DNA from 2 places in the Lysobacter soyae genome. Region 2 is predicted to be linked to the other one. Evidence: riboswitches for the same ligand, from Rfam matches in the RefSeq annotation. Region 2 holds a riboswitch; the other holds the start of a gene.
What was found. A riboswitch is a leader RNA that binds a small molecule or an ion and turns the genes downstream of it on or off. The one in region 2 is predicted to bind cobalamin.
Positions count from the first base shown of each region.

Region 1: another riboswitch for cobalamin. It lies ahead of H8L67_RS01280 (ribonucleoside-diphosphate reductase subunit alpha); the one in region 2 lies ahead of H8L67_RS08630 (TonB-dependent receptor domain-containing protein).

Region 1 is NZ_CP080544.1:262,781-273,794, reverse strand. Features, by position in the region: gene H8L67_RS01325 (PadR family transcriptional regulator) at 1-260, shown strand, start outside; gene H8L67_RS01320 (hypothetical protein) at 257-706, shown strand; gene H8L67_RS01315 (putative quinol monooxygenase) at 893-1,195, shown strand; gene H8L67_RS01310 (BLUF domain-containing protein) at 1,623-2,069, shown strand; gene H8L67_RS01305 (glutathione S-transferase family protein) at 2,229-2,873, shown strand; gene H8L67_RS01300 (AmpG family muropeptide MFS transporter) at 2,880-4,178, opposite strand; gene H8L67_RS01295 (exodeoxyribonuclease III) at 4,175-4,987, opposite strand; gene pyrE (orotate phosphoribosyltransferase) at 5,072-5,734, shown strand; gene H8L67_RS01285 (hypothetical protein) at 5,750-6,400, shown strand; cobalamin riboswitch at 6,442-6,645, shown strand; gene H8L67_RS01280 (ribonucleoside-diphosphate reductase subunit alpha) at 6,812-9,214, shown strand; gene H8L67_RS01275 (ribonucleotide-diphosphate reductase subunit beta) at 9,211-10,224, shown strand; gene H8L67_RS10365 (phosphomannomutase/phosphoglucomutase) at 10,270-11,014, opposite strand, start outside.
Region 2 is NZ_CP080544.1:1,778,752-1,789,765, reverse strand. Features, by position in the region: gene rluD (23S rRNA pseudouridine(1911/1915/1917) synthase RluD) at 1-238, shown strand, start outside; gene pgeF (peptidoglycan editing factor PgeF) at 235-984, shown strand; gene H8L67_RS08660 (DUF4166 domain-containing protein) at 981-1,511, shown strand; gene H8L67_RS08655 (saccharopine dehydrogenase family protein) at 1,529-2,671, opposite strand; gene clpB (ATP-dependent chaperone ClpB) at 2,814-5,396, shown strand; gene H8L67_RS08645 (response regulator) at 5,418-6,029, opposite strand; gene H8L67_RS08640 (EAL domain-containing protein) at 6,288-8,447, shown strand; gene H8L67_RS08635 (2OG-Fe(II) oxygenase) at 8,455-9,357, opposite strand; cobalamin riboswitch at 9,397-9,605, shown strand; gene H8L67_RS08630 (TonB-dependent receptor domain-containing protein) at 9,717-11,014, shown strand, end outside.

The sequences.
Region 1 (11,014 bases), 620 kb from region 2:
AGCATGGGGAAGCCTGTGGCGCCGATGTTCGCGCAACGCTAGCTCAGGCGCTGTTGCCCATCGAGGAGGGCGCTCTGTATCCCATGCTTCGACGGCTCGAGGATCAATCACTGCTGGTGAGCGAAAGGCGGTCTGAAGGATCACGTCTCAAACGCATGTATCAACTGTCCAAGGCTGGTGTGGCTGCTCACGCGGCAATGTCCGAGCAATGGCGATCACTTACCAAGAGCCTCTGTAAACTCAACGGAGACAACGAATGAATATGGTCGATAGCTATCTTTGTGAGGTCGGCCGTTGGCTGCCTGGGTTCAAGCGGAAAGCACAACTGACACGCATTCGGGAGGACTTGAGCGAATTTCTCTCTGACGCGAGAAACGATGCGGATCGCCGGAAGCGGCTAGCCGAATTCGGCCGCCCTGTTGTTGTAGCAGCGCGCTACGCCGACTATCCACATGTCATTCCCGGAATATTGGCACCCTCCTACATCGTGGTTTTGCTCGTCGCCATTGTGACAGCGCTGCTGATTAATGCGAGCCTGGTCATTCCACGCGGCATACACGGCGAATTTTGGCTCAGGAATCTCGGCCTAGTGTTTTCAACCACTCTTCGCGCTCTGCCAATACTGTTCACTGTAATTACATTAGTCTTTGCTGGGCTTGGCTATGCCGTGCAGCGAAGGGCTCGTGCAGCCAAGGATGGTCAATGAGCGCCGAAAGTGGTGAACCGGTTGGCCGCTAAGACTTCGTTCAATCCGAAGCCGCATCGTGTCACGGCTCATTGTGATAGCGTGTAGGACAACGCCGTGCCACTACGGAGCGCGGCTTAACTCAGGCATTAGACCTACTAGAGAATTCCCGCATCGTGATGTCGTTTTAACAACAGGAGACATGCCATGGTCAAAGTAGCCTTGTTCGTTCGCCTTGAAGCGAAACCCGGAAAAGAGAAAGAGGTTGAGAGCTTCCTTTTGAGTGGCCTTCCCCTCGTCAATGAGGAGCCTGCCACCATTGCGTGGTTTGGCATTCGCCTTGGACCAAGCACTTTCGGAATCTTTGATGCTTTCCCGGATGAAGCGGGTCGGCAAGCCCATCTCTCCGGCAAGGTCGCAGCCGCGTTGATGGAAAAGGCAGGTGAGTTGTTCTCCGAGCCCCCGTCCATCGAAAACGTTGATGTACTTGCGGCAAAGCTACCTGGTTAACAAGCCTAACAATTCGTTCAAGCCGAACCCGCTTCGCGGGTCGGCTTACTTCAGCAACTGTTTGGGCGTAAAGACGTGAGATCCGACGTGCCGCCCATGCTGAATTAAGCTGCTCTGGACACCAAAGCGTATCGGGCGCGCATGGAACGAGAAGAGACCGTTTCCAACCTGACTGTAGACACAGACGCTGACATCGCTTCAGTGGCGCGTGATTACACGTTTCTAGCCAACGGCAAGAAAACGAATTGGGGCGTCGCACCGCCACCAAGAAAATCTCGGAAGCAGGCGACAAGCGCTTCCTATCCGATCTTGGCCGAACTACTGCGCTATGTACACCAATTTGTTATCGTACTCGCACGCAGGAGGCTCGACCTTCAACACACTCAAGTCGACGCGAATCATGCGTTGGGGCTCAGGATCACACTTTATGTCAAGTCTGTATGGACTCACTTACGTCAGCGAGTCGACTCGTGACCTGCTTCCCGACGAGCTCGACGCTATTTTGCTCGACGCACGTCTTTTTAATGCCTCGGTGGGGGTCACAGGCGCACTTCTTTACAGCGATGGCCGATTCTTTCAATTGCTAGAAGGCCCTGAAGAGTCTGTCAAGAAGGCATTCGCTAGGATTCTTCAGGCAAAATCGCATTCCAACCTAAAACAAATTAGCTCCTTTGCGGTGCATGAGAGATCGTTCGAATCTTGGCACATGGGCTTTGTTCGTCCCCCAGCCACTGCTATTCAAAGCTTGTCTCAAGCGGCTTGGGAAGGCGCTATCCCTTACACACGCTCTGGGGTTGAGAAATCAGAGGGGCTCGGACTACTTCTTTATTACTGGAGCAAATGGGCTGCTGAGCCTATTCCCTCTGCGCGCTAACCCTTCATTCAAGTTTGCGGCGCGCTCAGTTAATTTTGCGCTGCTCGCGCAAGCGGTTATCCAGGGACAGACCAAGAGGTGTCTGCGGCGTATTCAATAACGTTGCTGCGTCGCAGGAACTAGGCAATCCATTCACAGTTTCACGAGAGGCACCACACGATGATCGAAATCTTCGGACACCCTTTCGCTGCCTTTGCATGGAAGCCGCTGATCGCCGCTTATGAGCGAGGCGTACCTTTCACTTTCAAGATGGTCGATCCAGATCATCGTGACAATCAAGCGCGAATGATCGAGCTCTCACCCACGGGCCAATTTCCGGCTTTGGTGAATGGCGACGTCGAGATCACGCAGTCCAACGCCGTCATCGAATACCTGGATCAATTCGGCACCGCGCCGCCGCTGATTCCCGCGAACGCAAACGATGCGTTGCGCGCGCGCATGCTGACTGAAGTCTTCGACGACTACATTGCACATCCGATGCAACGCGTTGTGGCGGAATCTCTCCGCCCGAGTGATCAGCAAGACCCGCGTCGTGCGGAAGAAGCGCGGCAAGAACTGGAGAGGACCTATCGCTGGCTGTCAAAACGCGTCGGCGGATATTTCGCCACAGGCGATGCGATGACCATTGCGGATTGCGCGGCTGCGCCCGCCCTGTTCTATGCGGACTGGGTGCATCCCATTCCAGAGGGCGCGCTCAAGGCCTATCGCGCGCGTTTGCTTGCACATCCATCGGTGGCACGCGTTGTCGATGAGGCGCGCCCTTATCGGCCATTCTTCCCACTCGGCGCGCCCGACCGCGACTAAGCCGCGTCAGGCGCCCGTGTCTGCCACGCGCGCGCGCAATTGCGGTGTCAGATACACCCATAACATGGCGGCCGGAATCAGCGCCATCACGGTAATGACAAAGTACATGCCGTAGCCCGTGCTCATGACGATGCCGCCGGCAAAGAAGCCCAGCACCTTGCCCGGCAAGTTCACCAACGAACTCAGCAGCGCGTATTGGGTGGCGGTGTGTTCTTTGTTCACCAGCGCGGACAGGAACGCGACGGTCGGCGGACCCAGCATGCCCAAGGTCAGGTTTTCAGCCGAGATCACCAGCGTGAGCACCATCAGATCACCCTTGTGCACGATCAGAAACAGGTAGAGCAGATTGCATGCGCCGCAAATGATCGTCATCGCACCGAGCGATTTCCATGCGCCCCAACGCGCCACCATGGCGCCGCCGAAGAACACGCCGAGGATGCCGACCCACACCCCCCACAACTTGGTGATGGAACCGATCTCGGTTTTGCTGAAGCCCATCTCACGATAGAACGGGCTCATGATGCCGCCGATCGTGGCCTGTTCGGGAATCTTGAACAGCAGGATGAAGGCCAAGATCGTTAACGCGAGTGCCCAGCCATAGCGGCGGAAGAAATCGGCAAACGGGTCGACGATGGCCAGTCGCATCGCCTCGCCCCAGGCTTTCGGCAGTGCGCGATGGGCTTCGGGTTCCTTTGCCAACACGGTGGCGATGATCGGCGCCACCATCAATGCCGCCATCACGTAGTACACGATCGGCCAGGAAATATGGTCCGCCATGATCAGCGCGAACGCGCCCGCCATGATCAGGCCGATGCGATAGCCCAACGAATAGGTGGCAACCAACGCGCCCTGTTCTTCCACCGGCGCGATTTCGATGCGATAGGCGTCGACGGCAATATCCTGGGTAGCGCCAAAGAAGGCCACGGCCAAGGTCGCCCAGATGAAAGCGCCCAAGTGCGACGGGGTAATGAGCCCCATGAAAATCAAGCCCACGACCACGCCGAACTGCGCACACAGCAACCAGCCACGGCGGCGCCCGAGTTTCGAGAAGGCCGGCAATCCGGTGTGATCCAGCAGCGGCGCCCAAAGGAACTTGAAGGCATACAGCATGCCGGCACTGGCAATCATGGTGATTTCTTTCAAGACGATGTTGTTGTCTTTCAGCCACATCGCCAACGTACCTGCTACCAGCAAGAACGGCAGCCCGGAAGAAAATCCGAAGAAGAACATCGTCCAGGCTTTGGGGCCGGTGAACGATTTCCACACCGAGGTCTTGCGCTTCTTTTCCGGTGCGGTTTGATTCATGCGTTGTCGTTCCAGTCGAGTTCTACGAGATAAGGGGCGTGGTCCGAGAAATACGGCTCACGAAAATGCTGTGCGCTTTTCACGTGCTGTGCGAGCTTGGGTGTGAGCAATTGGTAATCGATGCGCCAGCCCACGTCTTTGCCACGCGAGCCGCCGCGTTGGCTCCACCAGCTGTATTCGATGTCGTCCGGGCGCGCGACGCGAAAACTGTCATGCCAACCGTCGGTGGGCTGCGTACTGCCATCGCCGTATGCATCGGCGATCAATCCGTTCAACCAAGCGCGCTCATGCGGCAGGCAACCGGTGTTTTTTTGATTGCTCTTCCAATTTTTGATATCGCGCTCGGAACGCACGATGTTCCAATCACCGCACAAAACGTACTCGCGTCCACTCGTGCGCCAGGCCTCGAGCTTGGGCGCGAGCCACTGCATGACGTCTTCCTTCAGCCCTTGGCGCAATTCACCGGAGGTGCCGGACGGGATGTAAAACGACACAACGCTCAAGTTGCCGAATTGCGCTTCGATATACCGCCCTTCTTCATCGAAATCCGGCCGATCGAGGCTGGTGAGAATTCGGTCCGGCGCGCGCCGTGAATAAATGGCGACGCCGCTATAACCCTTCTTCACCGTCGAATCGCGGAAATGGACGTGATAGCCCTCGGGATTGAACAATTCGCCGGTCAGTTGATGCGCCTGTGCTTTGGTTTCCTGCACCGCCATGACATCGATGTCCTGTGTCCGGAACCAGTCGAAAAAGCCTTTGCTGGCTGCGGACCGCAGACCGTTGGCGTTGAAACTCAAGATGCGCATGGAGCGTCCAAGGAACTATCGAATTCGATGATAGCAAGCAAATTCCGTATCATTGATGCGTCTAATGAACGGTGGACACAACGCATGAATCCGGCACTTCCGGCAACCCGACGTCGCTTTCTCGAACTGGCGATGCGCATGGACGCATTGCGATTCGGCGCGTTCACTTTGAAATCGGGTCGCAGCAGTCCCTACTTCTTCAACGCCGGGCAATTCAACACGGGCGCCTCGTTGCTGGCGCTGGCTGAATGTTATGCGGATGCGTTGGCCGAAAACGGTGTGGCATTCGACATGCTGTTCGGGCCTGCTTACAAGGGGATTCCTCTGTCCACGTCGCTCGCGTGCGAACTTGCAAGGCGCGGCCGCGATTTGGACGTGGCGTTCAACCGGAAAGAGGCGAAGACGCACGGCGAAGGCGGCACCTTGATGGGCGCATCCGTCGCGGGCAAACGCGTCTTGATCGTCGATGACGTCATTACCGCGGGCACGGCGATCCGTGAGGCCATCAGCCATATCGAGACGGCGGGCGGCACGGTCGCAGGGGTGGTTATTGCCTTGGACCGCCAGGAGATTCTCGATCCCGCGCAGCCGATTTCAGCCGTCGATTCGGTACGCAACAGCACCGGTGTGCCTGTGGTCGCCGTGGCGACCCTCGCCGACTTGCTCGCCTTTGCGGCTGACGATGCCACCCTTCAACTACACCACGACGCATTGCTGGCGTATCGTTCAAGCTATGGCAGCAATTGATCGGGGGATCCAGTCATGAAATTTCAAAACGCTATAGCAATATCCGTTCTGTGTTTAAGCGCGACCGCCGCGGTGGGTGCACAAGAGCGCAAGGTGACCTGTTGGCAAGAGGGCGGCCGCCAGGTGTGCGGCGATGCCATGCCGGCAAGTGCGGCAAACAGCGCACGAAAGGTCTATAACGCCCAAGGCGTCATGACTGATTCGCAAGGCCGTGTGTTGTCGCCGGCCGAACGTGCGGCAGCGGATGCAGCCAACGCCGCCCGCACCCGCAGCGATGAAGAGAAGGCTCGCGAGGCCCGCGAGCAGATGGCTTTGGCCGAGTCCTACCCGAGCGAGCAGGATTTGAATCGCGCTTATCAATTGCGGCTGGATATTTCCAAAGGCAGCGTGATGGCCGCAACAGCGTCGCTCTCGACCCAGCGCAAAGCCTTGATCGCGGTTTTGCAGCAAGCGGCCGAGGCCGAAATGAGCGGCAAGCCGGTGAGCAAGGCGCAAGCGGATGCGGTGACCAGCCAACGCAATGTCTTGATCAGCACGATGAATAGTCTCAACCAGATGCGCGCCGAGAAAGACAAGATCGACACCGATTACCAAGCCGCTGTCGTGCGTTACCGCAAGGCCAAACTGGTGCCGTTGGACGGCCCGGTGATTCCCTTGTCGAAATAAAGAAAACCGCCACATCTTGTGTTGCCTAATTCCTACACCCCCTGTATCTTGGGGGTGTCGGTTCCGTGGCCACCCCACGGATGAAAAGGGAAGCCGGTTTGAATCCGGCGCTGCCCCGCAGCGGTACTTGGAAACGAAATCGCAGATTGCACTGGTGTTGTGACGCCGGGAAGCAGCGAAAGTAGGTCGTCCTGATACGGACGGTGTCCATAAGCCCGAAGACCTGCCGACAGCCGCGCGAAGCACAACGCGTGGTGCCGGCCGCAAGGTCTCCGGGGGGAGATGGCTGGTGCAGCAGAACGCGCCGCCGGCGTCTTGGGTTCTGCGACACCATCCGTCCATCCTGAATCTTGCTTGCCGTCTGTTGTCTGCGAGGGCCGACAACGCGTGCATCAATCAGGAGTGGATTGCATGACACAGACCAACGAAAACGCCGTACTTGAACCGGTTTCACCACCCGATCCCGCTTTCGATCTGACGCCGCCCCCGACGGCCTCAGGCATGCGGGTGCGCAAGCGTAACGGCCACGCCGAACTGGTCGATCTCAACAAGATTGTGCGCGCCATCGCGCGTGCGGCGGATGGCTTGCATGCAGTTGAACCCATGCGCGTGGCGACGCGCACCATTTCCGGTTTGTATGACGGCGCGACGACGCGCGAGTTGGACGAACTCTCGATCCGCACCGCGGCCCTGCTGACGGGTGAAGAGCCGGAGTACGGCAAGCTTGCTGCGCGCCTGCTCGCCGAGGTGATCGAGAAGGAAGTCACCGGCCAAGAGATTCACGCGTTTTCGCAATCGGTGATGCGCGGGCACGAAACCGGTCTGATCAACGATCGTTTGCTGGAGTTCGTGCAAACCAATGCGCGCAAATTGAATGCGGCGATTGATCCGGCCTGCAATTTGCATTTCGAGTATTTCGGTTTGCGTACGCTGTACGACCGTTACTTGCTGCGTCATCCGCATTTGCGGTTGGTGATTGAGACACCGCAACAATTCTTCATGCGCATTGCGTGCGCATTGAGCGAAGACGCCGGCGAAGCCATTGCGCTGTACAACACGATGGCGAACCTGGAATACATTCCGAGCTCACCCACGCTCTTCAACAGCGGTACCTGCCACGAGCAATTGTCGAGCTGTTTCTTGCTCGATTCGCCGGAAGATACCTTGGAGGCGATCTACGCGAAATACGGCGACATCGCCCAGCTCTCCAAATTCAGCGGCGGCATCGGCGTCTCGTTCTCGCGTGTTCGCGCCAGCGGTTCCTTGATCCGGTCCACCAACGGCCATTCCAACGGCGTGGTGCCGTTCTTGAAAACCCTCGATGCCTCGGTTGCCGCAGTGAATCAAGGCGGCAAGCGCAAAGGTGCGGCCTGCGTGTATCTGGAACCTTGGCATGCCGATATCGAATCTTTCTTGGAGTTGCGCGACAACACCGGTGATGAAGCACGTCGTACGCACAACCTGAATCTGGCGAACTGGATTCCGGACCTCTTCATGCGGCGCGTCGAAGAAGATGCCATTTGGTCGTTGTTTGACCCGCGCGTGACCCCCGAGTTGGTGGACTTGTTCGGTCAGGACTTCGAGCACGCGTACACGCAGGCGGAAGCGCAAAACAAGTTCGCAAAACAAATGCCGGCGCGTGAGCTCTACGCGCGCATGATGCGGACCCTGGCGCAAACCGGCAATGGCTGGATGACCTTCAAAGATCATTGCAACCGCAAGAGCAATCAGACGGCCAAGCCCGGCAACGTGATTCATCTGTCCAACTTGTGCACGGAGATTCTCGAGGTCACCTCTTCCGATGAAACCGCGGTCTGCAATTTGGGCTCGATCAATCTGTCCCGCCATTTCGACGCCCATGGCGATTTCGATTTCGACAAGCTCGGCGAAACGGTGCAACAAGCTGTGCGGCAACTGGATCGCGTCATCGATTTGAATTTCTACCCGATCGAATCCGCACGTCGCGGCAACTTGCGCTGGCGGCCGGTCGGGCTCGGCATGATGGGTTTGCAGGATGTGTTCTTCAAGCTGCGCCTGCCCTTTGATTCGGACGCGGCGCGCGCCCTTTCCCTACGTATCGCCGAAACCATTTATTTCCATGCGTTGGATACTTCCTGCGAGTTGGCCATCGAACGCGGTGCGCATCCGAATTTCAACGAGACGCGCGCCGCCTACGGTGAATTGCAATTCGACAGTTGGGGTGTGGTGCCTGCCGACAGTGAACGCTGGCAAGCCTTGCGGGCAAGGATTCAAGCGAATGGCTTGCGCAATTCCTTGCTGATTGCGATTGCCCCGACCGCGACCATCGCCTCCATTGCCGGCTGCTACGAGTGCGTCGAACCGCAAACCAGCAATTTGTTCAAGCGCGAAACTTTGTCCGGCGACTTCCTGCAGGTGAACCGCTACTTGGTGGATGAGCTCAAGAAACTGGGGCTTTGGACCGCTGAAATGCGTGAATCGATCAAACATGCGGAAGGCTCGATTCAAGGGATCGCGTCGATTCCGCAGGTGTTGCGAGACGTGTACCGGACGACTTGGGAAGTGCCGATGCGCGGCTTGATCGACATGGCCGCCGACCGCGGTGCATTCATTGATCAGTCGGCCTCACTCAATTTGTTTATGGAAAATCCGAACATCGGCGCGATGTCGTCGATGTACATGTATGCCTGGAAGCGCGGCGTCAAAACGACCTACTACCTGCGTTCGCGTCCGGCGACCCGCATCGCCAAAACCACCTTGGCCGGCACTGTCTCCGATCAAGCGGCGCTCGCCTGTTCGCTTGAAAATCCTGAAACCTGTGAGGCCTGCCAATGACTGCTGGAAAACACCTGCTCGATCCGGGTTTCGAGCTCACCCTCCGTCCGATGCGCTACCCGAAGTTCTACGAGATGTATCGCAGCGCCATCCGCAACACCTGGACGGTGGAGGAAGTGGATTTCTCCTTGGACGTGAAAGATCTGGCGCACAAATTCGGCGAGGCCGAGCGGCACCTGATAGAACGTTTGGTGGCATTTTTCGCCACCGGCGATTCCATCGTCGCCAACAACCTGGTGCTGAATCTTTACCAGCACATCAACGCACCGGAAGCGCGGATGTACTTGTCACGGCAGTTGTATGAAGAAGCCCTGCACGTGCAGTTCTATCTGACCTTGCTCGACACCTATCTGCCCGATCCTGCGGCACGTGCCAAAGCGTTCGCCGCTGTCGAGACGATTCCGTCCATTCGCAAGAAAGCGGACTTCTGTTTCAAGTGGATCAACAGCCTGCAAGATTTGCAGCGCATCGAGACACGTGAGCAGCGCCAGACATTCTTGCTCAATCTGGTGTGCTTTGCCGCCTGTATCGAAGGGCTGTTCTTCTTCGGTGCGTTTGCCTATGTGTATTACCTGCGCTCACGCGGACTCTTGCATGGGCTGGCCTCGGGCACCAACTGGGTGTTTCGTGATGAGAGTGCGCACATGGCGTTCGCGTTTGAAGTGATCGACACCGTACGTGCCGAAGAACCCGGCCTGTTCGATGCGGATTTGCAGGCGCGCGTGGTCGAGATGCTGAAGGAAGCCGTCGACTGCGAGTACGCCTTTGCGGAAGACACCTTGTCAGGCGGCGTGGCCGGCTTGTCGTTGCGGGATATGCGCGCCTACCTCGAGTACTGCGCCGACCAGCGTTTGCAGCAACTCGGTATGCCGAAACACTTCCATGCGCACAATCCCTTCCCGTTCATGGATCTGCAGGACGTGCAGGAGCTCACCAACTTCTTCGAGCGGCGCGTGTCGGCGTATCAGGTGGGGGTTAGCGGCGAGGTGGCGTTCGACCAGGCGTTCTGATCCACGTTTCAAGCACGCGCCCCGTGTCGGGGCGCGTGCGTTGTCTTAGAACGTCAGCGTCAATGCCGGATCAATTTCAAGCAACTTGGCGCGGAAAATGCCTTTGATTTCTTCGAGGCGTTCTTCGCTCTTGGCTTCAAAACGCAACACCAGAATCGGCGTGGTATTGGATGCACGCACCAAGCCCCAACCATCGACCCAGTCCGCGCGCAGGCCGTCCAACGTGGTCAGCTTTGCGCCATCGAAATCATTGAACTGGGCGAAGCGCGCGACAAAGGCATGCGGGTCTTCGACCGGCACTTTGATTTCCGGCGTGGAAATGCCTTCGGGAATTTCCGCGAACACTTCGTCTGCACTCTCGGTACGTCGGGCCAGAATTTCGAGCAGGCGCGCCGCGGCGTAGATGCCGTCGTCAAATCCGTACCAACGCTCTTGGAAGAAGAAGTGGCCGCTCATTTCACCGGCGAGCTCGGCTTCCTCTTCCTTCATTTTGGCTTTGATCAACGAATGCCCTGTCTTCCACATCATCGGGCTGCCGCCACGCCCCATGACGAAGGAACCGATCGCGCCGGTGCACTTCACGTCGTGGACGATCACTGCGCCCGGGTTGCGGCTGAGGACATCGTCAGCGAACAGCATCAACAAGCGATCCGGGAAGATGTTGTGCCCGGCGCGCGTGATCACACCCAAGCGATCACCGTCGCCGTCGAAGGCCACACCGAGATCCGCATCGCGTCGGGCGACCATGTCCACAAGGTCTTCGAGATTGTGCGGTTCGCTCGGGTCGGGA
Region 2 (11,014 bases):
GGGCGATCCGCTGTACGGCGGCGCCTTGCGACTGCCGAAAGGCGCGACCGACGAATTGATCGAACAGTTGCGCGGATTCAAGCGCCAAGCTTTGCATGCCGAAGTGCTGTCATTCGCGCATCCGGTGCATGGCGGCGAGATTCGTTGCGAAGCGCCGGTGCCCGCCGACATGAAGGCACTGATCGATGCGCTGCGCGACGACGAGCAGCAATTCCAAGAGCGCGAAAGCCGCCGATGAGCGCTTGGATCACGCCGGAAATCGTGCTCCCCGCCGGGGTGCATGTGGTGACGACCCTGCGACATGGATTGGGCGACTCAGCCGCACCCTTCAATCAATTGAATCTGGGTTTGCGTTGTGGCGATGACGTTGCAATCGCACAACGCAACCGTGACGCACTGGCGCAAGCGTTGCAGTTGCCGTCGCCACCGAAGTGGTTGAACCAAGTGCATGGCATTGAGGTGCGCCGGTTCGATTCGGCGTCGAGCGACGGTGATGAAGAGCCTGTCGCTGACGCGGCAGTGACCGCGGTACGCGGTGTCGTGCTGAGTGTGTTGACGGCGGACTGTTTGCCTGTCGCGCTTTTTTCAAGTGAAGGCAATGAGGTGGCAGTGGCCCATGCGGGTTGGCGCGGTCTCGTCGCCGGCGTGTTGGAAAACACCGTGGCGTCGATGCAGACACGGCCCGGGGATTTGATCGCTTGGATGGGGCCGGCCGCGGGGCCATGCATTTACGAGATCGGAACGGAAGTCCGTGATGCGTTTCTCGCTGCGGACGAAATGGCCGCCGAATCATTCCGCGCCACACGACCCGGACATTGGAAAGTGGATTTGTACGGATTGGCGCGCAAACGCCTGCATCGCGCCGGTGTGCTTGCCGTGCATGGCGGCGACCGTTGCACCATCAGCGAGCCCGATTCTTTCTTTTCCCATCGTCGCGATGCACGCACCGGTCGAATGGCGACGCTCACTTGGATGGATCCGTGAACGCCTCCCTGTTTCAGCGCATTTTAGGCGCCGAGTTTTTCCATTTGGCGCCGGCCGTTAAAAGTCTGCATCTACGTCAGGGTGAATTTGCCTACGCTGGCAGGGTCTACATCGTGCGCGGCAAGGGTCTGCTCTCGCGTCTGTGTGGCTTGTTCGCCCGTCTGGCACCGGAGATGCACGATGCGCCGATCACCGTGCGATTCATCACGTCACCGCGGAAAGAGGTATGGCGGCGTGATTTCAACGGTTCGCCCTTGGTGTCGACCTTGCAGACGAAAGATGGCCAATTGTTCGAACGCATGGGCCTCATCTCTTTCCGCTTCCGTCTTTATCGGATCGACAAAGACTTGCATTGGGTTGGCCGCAAGGCGCGCGTCATGGGCCTTATCCCGCTGCCTTCGTCATGGCTCGAGCATGTGCGATGCACCGAGTCCGAAGTGGAAGGTCGCTATCACTTCATGGTGGACGCACAGCTGCCTTTCATCGGTCCGCTCATCAAGTACGAGGGATGGCTTGAGCCGGCCTGAAGCACTCATTGTTTCCTCTAAGCCTCGCCCGCGCGAAGCCCTTGTATCTGCGTCTGGATCGCAAACGGCGCCAGTGAGGTCAAGAGTTCATCCAAGGAAAAGAACCCGGTGCATGCGGATGCGCCGCCGCCGGTGATCTCGCCAGCGGCGATTTTTTGCGCCAATACCACGGCCGGTGTGGCCGGAATTTCCGGGCCATCGCCTTCGCGCGCAATGATGGTCCAGCGGTAAGTTTCGGCTGCGTCGTTCAATCCGCGACCTGCGACATCGACATACATCACGCCGGTGTCGCTGCCGGACGTTTGCCAGCTTTCGCTGAGTTTCAGAAGAGGTGTGGCGAAAGCCGCCATGCTGGGAATGAGGCCGGCGCGCACGGCCCAGCTTGCCAGCCACAAGCCGAAATGCATGCGTCGCAACTCCAAACCGGCGCGAAAATCACAACCCTGAAGGTCAGGGTAGAGCGCTGGCAACACCTCGAGATCGGGAATATCGCAGCGCGCAAACCAGCGTGAACCCACGCCATCGAAGTGTACTTTGCGCAGCGATTGCCATCCATGCGCAGTCACAGCGCGGCCATTTTTAACTATCTGGAACGGCTTGCCGACGTAACCCAAGATCGCCTCTGTCGTGGCCCGACCGCGCTCGGTATGGTTGCCGGGCGAGATGCCCGCTTCAATGCGCCCAATGCGATTCAGGCGTGCACCCAATTGCGCGACGACTGCGGCGGACAGCCCGGGCACGCTGCTGGCACCACTGATAACCCGCAACCCCAAAGATTTGGCGCGCGCATCCAGCTGCCTGATGCGCGCCACATAGTCGCGACCATCCGCCAGATCAATGCAATGTGCGCCGGCATCCAATGCGGCATTGGGCACACGCAATTCCCGCCCTTGAAACGGGCCGGCGGTGTCGATCACGATATGCGGCTTCAGCGAACGCAAATCGGCGCTGAATCCTGCGGCGTTGGTATCCAGCCTGAGCGCTTCGCAACGCGCTTGCGCGAGCTTGTCGAAGCGGCGAATGAGTGCGTCTGCCTTGGCCGGATGGCGACCGGCAACAAGCACTTCAAAACGCGGGTCTTGCGCAAGACGGGCACTGATGCGTTGCCCGAACAGGCCGTATCCACCTAGAACCAAGACGCGGGTTTGGGATGCATTCACGCAGAAACACCAGAGTGGGGGGCTGCACAAGTGTGCGCGAAAACGCGCATTCGGGAGGGCCTTTTGACGTTGAACTCACCGCAGTTCGCCACCATATGGATTGCATCGCGGCGAAGACGCCGCCCTTTTACAGGTGCTTTCCATGCGAATGGACAAACTCACAAGTCGCTTCCAACAGGCCTTGTCGGAAGCGCAATCCATGGCGATCGGCCGCGATCATTCAATGATCGAGCCGGCACATGTCTTGCTCGCCTTGCTCGATGAATCCGGTGGCGGGACCAAACCCTTGTTGTCACAAGCGGGCGTGAATGTCCCGGTGTTGCGCGAACGCTTGACCGAAGCGCTCGACGCTCTGCCGAAAGTCAGCGGGCAGGGCGGACAAATCACCGTCAGCAACGAACTGGCCCGCGTCTTGAACGTGACTGACAAGCTCGCCCAGCAACGGGGTGATGCTTTCATCGCCAGCGAACTGTTCTTGCTTGCCTGTTTAGAGGAAGGCGGCGCTGCAGGTCGCGCCTTGAAAGCAGCGGGCGGCGACAAGCAAAAATTCGAAGCGGCGATTGAAAACATGCGCGGAGGCGAAAAAGTGCAAGACGAAAATGCCGAAGAACAACGCCAGGCGTTGGAGAAATACACCATCGATCTCACAGCCCGTCATGAAAAGGGCAAGCTCGATCCGGTGATCGGTCGGGATGAAGAAATCCGGCGCTGCATCCAGGTCTTGCAACGGCGCACCAAGAACAATCCGGTGTTGATCGGTGAGCCGGGTGTGGGCAAAACGGCGATTGTCGAGGGTCTCGCCCAACGCATCGTCAACGGCGAAGTACCCGAAGGCTTGAAGGGCAAACGTGTCCTGTCGCTCGACATGGGTGCGCTCATCGCCGGTGCGAAATTCCGCGGTGAATTCGAAGAGCGTTTGAAAGCCGTGCTAAATGATCTGGCCAAGAATGAAGGCCGCATCATTCTCTTCATCGACGAGCTCCACACCATGGTCGGCGCCGGCAAGGCTGACGGCGCCATGGATGCGGGCAATATGTTGAAACCGGCGCTAGCACGCGGAGAGCTGCATTGCATCGGCGCGACCACCCTCGACGAGTATCGCAAGTACATCGAGAAAGACGCGGCGCTCGAGCGACGTTTCCAAAAGGTGTTCGTCGGCGAGCCGTCGGTGGAGGACACCATCGCGATCCTGCGCGGTTTGAAGGAAAAATACGCGGTCCATCATGGCGTGGAGATCACGGATCCGGCCATCGTGGCGGCTGCAACGCTGTCCAATCGCTACATCGCCGATCGTCAGCTGCCTGACAAGGCCATTGATCTGATGGACGAGGCCGCGTCGCGCATCCGCATGGAGATCGATTCCAAGCCGGAGGAATTGGACCGCAAAGAGCGCCGCCTGATCCAACTCAAAATCCAGCGCGAAGCCCTGAAAAAAGAGAAAGACGACGCCTCGAAACAACGCCTGGCGGATCTGGAAGCGGATATCGCAACGCTTGAGCGCGAGTTCGACGATTTGAATGAAGTGTGGAAGGCCGAAAAGGCCATGGTGCAGGGCGCCACCAAGATCAAGGAACAAATCGAAACCGCCAAAGCGCAGTTGGAGTCGGCGCAGCGTACGCAAGACTTCGCGCGCATGAGTGAAATCCAGTACGGCACGTTGCCGCAACTCGAAGCGCAATTGAAGGCCGCTCAAGAGGTCGAAACCTCGGGCTTCAAATTGCTGCAAGACAAAGTGACCGCCGAGGAAATCGCCGAAGTGGTTTCGCGCTGGACGGGTATTCCCGTGAGCAAGATGCTTGAGGGCGAGCGGGACAAGCTGCTGCGCATGGAAGCGCAATTGCACACCCGCGTGGTCGGGCAGGAGGAGGCGATCAAGGTGGTCAGCGATGCCGTCCGGCGTTCGCGTGCAGGATTGTCGGATCCCAACCGGCCGAGCGGCTCATTCCTGTTCCTCGGGCCTACCGGTGTCGGCAAGACCGAGCTCACCAAGGCGCTCGCCGAATTCTTGTTCGATTCCAGCGACGCCATGGTGCGCATCGACATGAGCGAGTTCATGGAGAAACACAGCGTCTCGCGCTTGATCGGCGCGCCGCCGGGCTATGTCGGTTACGAAGAAGGCGGTTATCTGACCGAAGCCGTGCGTCGCCGCCCGTATAGCGTGATCTTGTTGGACGAAGTGGAGAAGGCGCATCCGGATGTGTTCAACATCCTGCTGCAGGTGCTCGACGACGGCCGCCTCACCGACGGGCAAGGGCGCACCGTGGATTTCCGCAACACCGTGATTGTCATGACCTCCAATCTCGGCTCGCATCAAATCCAGGAATTGGCGGGCGATGACTCAGCCGAGGCCTACGTGCAAATGAAAGCGGCGGTGATGGGCGTGGTGCAAGCGCATTTCCGTCCGGAATTTATCAACCGGCTTGACGATATCGTGGTCTTCCATCCCCTGACCAAGGACGAGATCAAGTCGATCGCACGCATCCAGCTGCGCGGCTTGGAAAAGCGTCTGGCCGAACGCGGCCTCAGCCTCGCGCTCAGCGACAAGGCCTACGAACTGTTGGGCAATGTCGGCTTCGATCCGGTGTACGGCGCACGACCGTTGAAGCGGGCGATTCAACAGCAGATCGAGAACCCCCTGGCCTCACAAATTTTGCGAGGCGACTTCGGCAATGGCGACGTGGTGCACGTCGACGCCGAAGGGGGTCAATTGGTCTTCAAAAAGTAAGGATGCCCATTCGGGGCGCGATCAAAGCGCCCCGAAATTCGGCCTCATCTCATCGCCGTCTTGCGGATCGGGCAGCACGCGTTCGCCGTCATCCACTAGCAAATGCTCTTGTGGTGCGCTGCGCTTGTGCAGTCGACCTTCTTGAACAAGTTTCTGGATGACCGAAAACACTTCGACGCGACCGAAGGGCTTCTTCATGAATTCATCGGCACCGATGCGCTTCACATAAAACTGTTCGGTCGCCATCGCGTTGCCGCTGATCATGATGACCGGCGTCGTGGCAGTTTCTTCTTGCTTGCGGAAATGACGCAAGGCGTCGAAGCCGCTCATGCCTGGCAAGACCACATCTAGAAAAATCAGCTCGGGCTTTTCGGTGCGTGCCAGTGCGAGGCCGGATTCCGCATCGCCTGCGGACAGCACCTGATATTGGTTTTGCTCCAGCATGCGGCTCAGCACATTGACGATCGTCAGCGAGTCATCAATGACCAGGACTTTCATGCCGATCTCGGCTTCTTCCCGGGCCACAGCCCGCCGGTCGGTGGACGCAGGTGATCGCGGGTCCGCGGCGGCTTCCGGCTGAACCTCGCCGTTCGGCGTCCCCAACATCCGCTTCAGAAAATCCAGTGTTGCCATGTGTAAAGCCCTCCCTGCCGCAAAGAGTACGCCGTCGAGCGCCGGTTTGTCACTGAATGTGCAAATGCAGCAATACGGAGGCTTGCAATTTGCCGGAGTGCACGTGAATACTGGACGCGAGAGAAGTGGCGCATTGCCCTGCGCTCGCCATCTGGAGAAGATCGGATCGTGAAATTGGACAGGGCCCTGCTTCCGCGAAGCTGGGTAGCCACCGCGCTCATTTTGGGCGCCATTGGTATCGTGCTACAGAACGTACCCATGCCCTATGTTTGGGCCCATGGCGATGTCAGCGACAGCGCATCGCTCATGCATCTGCATACGGGCTTCGGCTTGGTGATCGCGATGTTGTTTCGCGACATCCGCGTGGTGGTGAGCTATTTCGTCCTTTTGTTTGCCGGTTGGCTGTTTCGGGCCTACACATCCGGCTATGCGTTCAATGAGGTCTGGCCCGGTCTGGTGGACCTGGCGGTCATGATCGTCTGGTCACGCTTCTGCGCCCACTTGATGGGCTGGCCGCGCCCGCCGGACAGACGACGAATCGAGCGCACCGACTTGCCGCGACTGGCATTTATTGCCTTGATCCTTTTCCCTTTGGGCGTGGTGGTATCAGGTCTGGTGCGTGCCTTGGTGACACCGGCGGATGAATTGTTCGCAGGCGGTGCACAGGTGGTGTTTGCGCGTTACTTCGGCGTGTTGATCATCACCGTGCCGTTGCTCGGCTTCATCACGGAGTTCGATCGTGAGAAGCCTTACCGCCTGCACGTCCAGCGCGCGCCACACAAACGCGTGTTGTGGCTGCTGTTGATGCTGGCATTCTTGTTGCTGACTTATTTCGTGATCAGCAACATGGATCGCAAACCGGCGCATGTCGGCTCGTTGCTGATCACTGACTTCCGTTACGCCGTCGCCGGTGTGCTGGCGTGGGTGGTGTTGTTCCTGCGTCCGAGATTGGCCTTCGCACTGATGGCCATTGCCATGCTGCTCATTTGCAAGCTGGCCTCCATGGGTATTCCCAATCCGGTGGATACCGTTGCCGTGGCCAATCTCGCCTCCATCGCGTTCGAGGCGCTCATCCTGCAGATCGGCTTGCTTTTTGTTTTTGTGTTCAACCGGGACGTGGTGCTGCAGTCGCGGAAATTATCAGAACAGGCGCATGTGGACCCGGTGTCGCGATTGCCGAATTTGGTGGCATTTCGCGACATCGCCAAAGCGATGCAAAAAAGCGGGCGGCCCCTGGAATTGGGCTATATGTTCATCGATAGCAGCGAAGAATGGACGGCCGGATTCGGGATGGATCTGCAGGCGCGCGTGCAACGCGAAATCGCCCAGCAATTGTCCAATTTCTGCGACCCCTTCGTGGCGGGTACCGGCCAGTTCGTGTTGATGCCGCGTGCCGACGGTTTGACCGAGCGTTCATGGCTGCGGGTTATTCGTCGGGTTGAATCCCTGACGGTCGATATTGATGGGCAGCTGGTGCGTCTTTCGCCTTACCTCGGCGTGGCCGCCGTCAAAGACGACACCGAGTTGGCGTTGAACAGTGCGTTGCTTGTCGCCTCGCAATTGGCATTCGATGCGCGGCGACGTTACGAGGTGCGACCGCTGTACGACAGCCAAGGTGATCGCCTCGCCGGCGAAGCGCGCACCCGGTTGCATTCTGTGGGCGAGGCGCTGGCCAACATTCGTTCGCGGCGGATTGAACTGTGGTTCCAGGAGATCGTGCCGTCGGGTGTCCGCGCCCATGATGGCCGCCGATACGGTGAAATTCTTTGCCGCTTGCGCAGCGCAGACGGCGAGCTGATGCAACCCTCGTCCTTCATCGAACCGCTGGAAGCAGCGGGTCGCGGCGCCGAATTGGATTTGAGCGTCTGGCGCACCTTGGTGTCCGTACTCGGCGAGCATCACGACGTCGCGTCCCGGTTGCGGCTGTCAGTGAACTTGGGCGGTGCGAGTTTGGCTTCGGCCTCGTTCCTGCGCGATTTCGAGCGCGTGTTGGATGCCTTGCCGGTGTCGGCGGATTCCATTTGTTTGGAAATCACGGAAACCGCGGCCATTTCCGGACATGATGAAGCGCGGGCCGTGCTCGAGCGCGTGCGTGCGCGCGGCTGCCGGATCGCCATTGATGACTTCGGCAGCGGTGTCCAGAATTTCAGCCGGCTGCGTGATTTGCCGGTGGATGTGCTGAAACTGGACGGCAGTTACGTGCGCAATGTGGTGGCCAATCCGAAGGACCAAGCTTTGGTGCGCGCGGCCGTGCAACTGGCGCAGGCCTTCAACGCCGAAACCGTGGCCGAATACGTCGAAAGCGAAGAAGCGGCGCAATGCTTGCGGGAAATCGGTGTCGATTGGTTCCAAGGCCACTTGTTCGCCGAAGCGCGGCCCTTGTCCGAGGTGATTGAGGAGTTGCGGCGCTATCGTTGAGCGCCGCTTACTCCGAAGCGACGTAAGGTCGATCCCGGATCCACATCGTCGCAATCCACTTTTCTCCGGCGCGCACCGGCGCACCGCCATGGAATGACATGCCGTCGCAGCGGCCGTCTTTGTCGGTGTAGGCGAAGTAGGACGCGTGCCCGGTTTGCGGTGAGATCGACAAATCCCCGTAAGGGAAAATGGTTTCGCCGCCGGCGTCGACATCGTTTAGGTAGATCACGAGCGACGCGACCCGTTGACCATGTTTCAAGTGGCGACGTTCGCCCAACGAACCGAGCGCGAAGTAGTCATAGTGCGGGGCATATTCCGCGCCGACACCGTAACGCATCACTTGCAGGCCTTCGCCGTGGTCGGACGGAATGCCGGTGAGCTGCGAAATGCGTTCATCGAGCTTTGCGATCAAAGGCGACTCACCGCGCGAATGCATGACCAGTTCACTGGTGCGCCGGTCATCCACCAAATCACTGCCATCGATCGGGCTGACCACCATCGCCCGTGAAATCCGGTAGCGCGAGTACTCGATGAGTTCTTTGCATTCCTCGGCGGTCATGACATTGGCGAGACCGATGACATACGGGCGTTCGCTGCGGCAAACCACTTTGATGTCGCCGTGGTCGCTTGGAATGGCGTTTTGGGTCTCGGCAAGTTTGATGCGCGCGCTCGGCTCGAAGCCCTCGATCCACGTCGCTGTTTGGTTGGCGGCCTCGGCTTGCAGATCATCATCGAGCAGCGATTCGAGATCGTCGGGCGGGCAATCGAAAGCGATCACGCAGGCGCGTTCGGCATCTTCTTCGACGTATTGGTGCTCGATAAGGAGTGCGCGCACTTCCTCGCGGCTGAAGCCCTCGTTACGGCGATCGAACAGCCATTGGGCAAGCGCTTTATTGATTGGATTGGCCATGCGCGCCATTTTAGCGGAGCCGCGTGTGGCAATTGCGCTAAACTGTGCCCCGCCTCAGGTGACCGCGCATGCGGTTGAAACGGGAATCCGGTACGCGCAAGCCATTCCGGAGCTGCCCCCGCAACGGTAGGCGAGCAGGGTTTTCCCCGCAGACGGACACGGCCACTGTGCGCAGGCATGGGAAGGCGTCCGAAATGCGCGATTCGATGCTCGCAAGCCCGGAGACCGGCCAGGGGATAACCGGACATGCGGTGGGCATGCAGGCGGTGGCCGTGCCTTTTCCGACGTCCCTTGCTTGCACCTCCATGTCTTCTTTCAACAAACATTGCGCCTGCTGCGCAATGCATGGAGTTGTCCTGATGAAGTTGTCTGTTTCCCGCCTGTCCGTTTTGAGTTTGGCCGTTGCCGCCGCTTGCGCCAGCACCCAGGTGCGTGCACAAACCGCAGAGACCGAAAAATTCGATGCGGTGACCGTGACCGGTACGCGTGTTGAATCGGAAAGCCCGGTCGCGTCCACCACACTGATCACCCGCGAAGAGATCGCCCGTTTGAACCCGGTGTCGCTGCAGGAACTCCTGCGCGGTCGTGCCGGCGTCAATATCTATAACCAAGGCGGTGCGGGCAAACTGTCCGGCCTTTCCATGCGCGGGATGGGCACCAGCCACTACGTCTTCATGATTGACGGCGTCAAAGTCGGCAATGTCACGTCGGGTCTGCCGATGATTCACGACATTCCGGTGTCGCAAATCGAGCGCATCGAGATCGTGCGCGGTCCGATGTCGAGCTTGTACGGCTCCGAAGCGATGTCGGGCGTCATCCAGATTTTCACCCGCCGCGCCGAAGACGGCTTTTCGCCAACGGTGAGTGTGGGCTTAGGCACCCAAGACTCGCAACGTTTGCATGCCGGTTTCTCCGGAAAACAAGGCAAAGCTTGGTATGCCTTGAACGGCTCCTATTCGCATACCGGCGGCTTCAATGCCTGTCATGGCGACCCGCTGACCTTCCAAGGTTGCGGCACGATCGAGCCCGACACCGACGGCTACAAGAACGGCGCCATCGCGCTGAGCGGCGGCTACGCGTTCAATGATGCTTGGCGCGCCGAAGCGAATTTGATGTCGGTGGATGCCGAGAACTTTTACGACGGTTGGTTCAACCACAGTCGTGTGCAACAGCAGACCGCCGGTGCGAAGGTACGCTTTTCGCCCAGCGAGAAGTTTGCATTGACCGCATCGGTCGGGCGCAATCGCGATCGTGCACGCAATTTCCACGACACCGTGTTCATGAACGACGTCAACACCCAGCGTGATCAGGCGGCTTTGCAGGCGGACATCGCCTTGGCAGGCACCTTGAGCATTGGCTACGACTGGTCGCGTGACAGCGTCGAGTCTTCGACCAAGTTCACGACCTTGTCGCGTTTTTCGCGTGCCGTTTTCGGTCAATGGATGGGTGACTTCGGCCGCAATCACGTCCAGCTCGGTTTGCGCCACGAAAACAACAGCCAGTACGGCAGCATCAACACCGGCAATGCCGGCTGGGGTTTTGACATCTCGGACGCGTTGCGCATTCGTGCCAACTACGGCACGGCGTTCCGCGCACCCAGCTTCAACGATCTGTACTACCCGGGTTCGAGCAATCCGGACTTGAAGCCGGAACGATC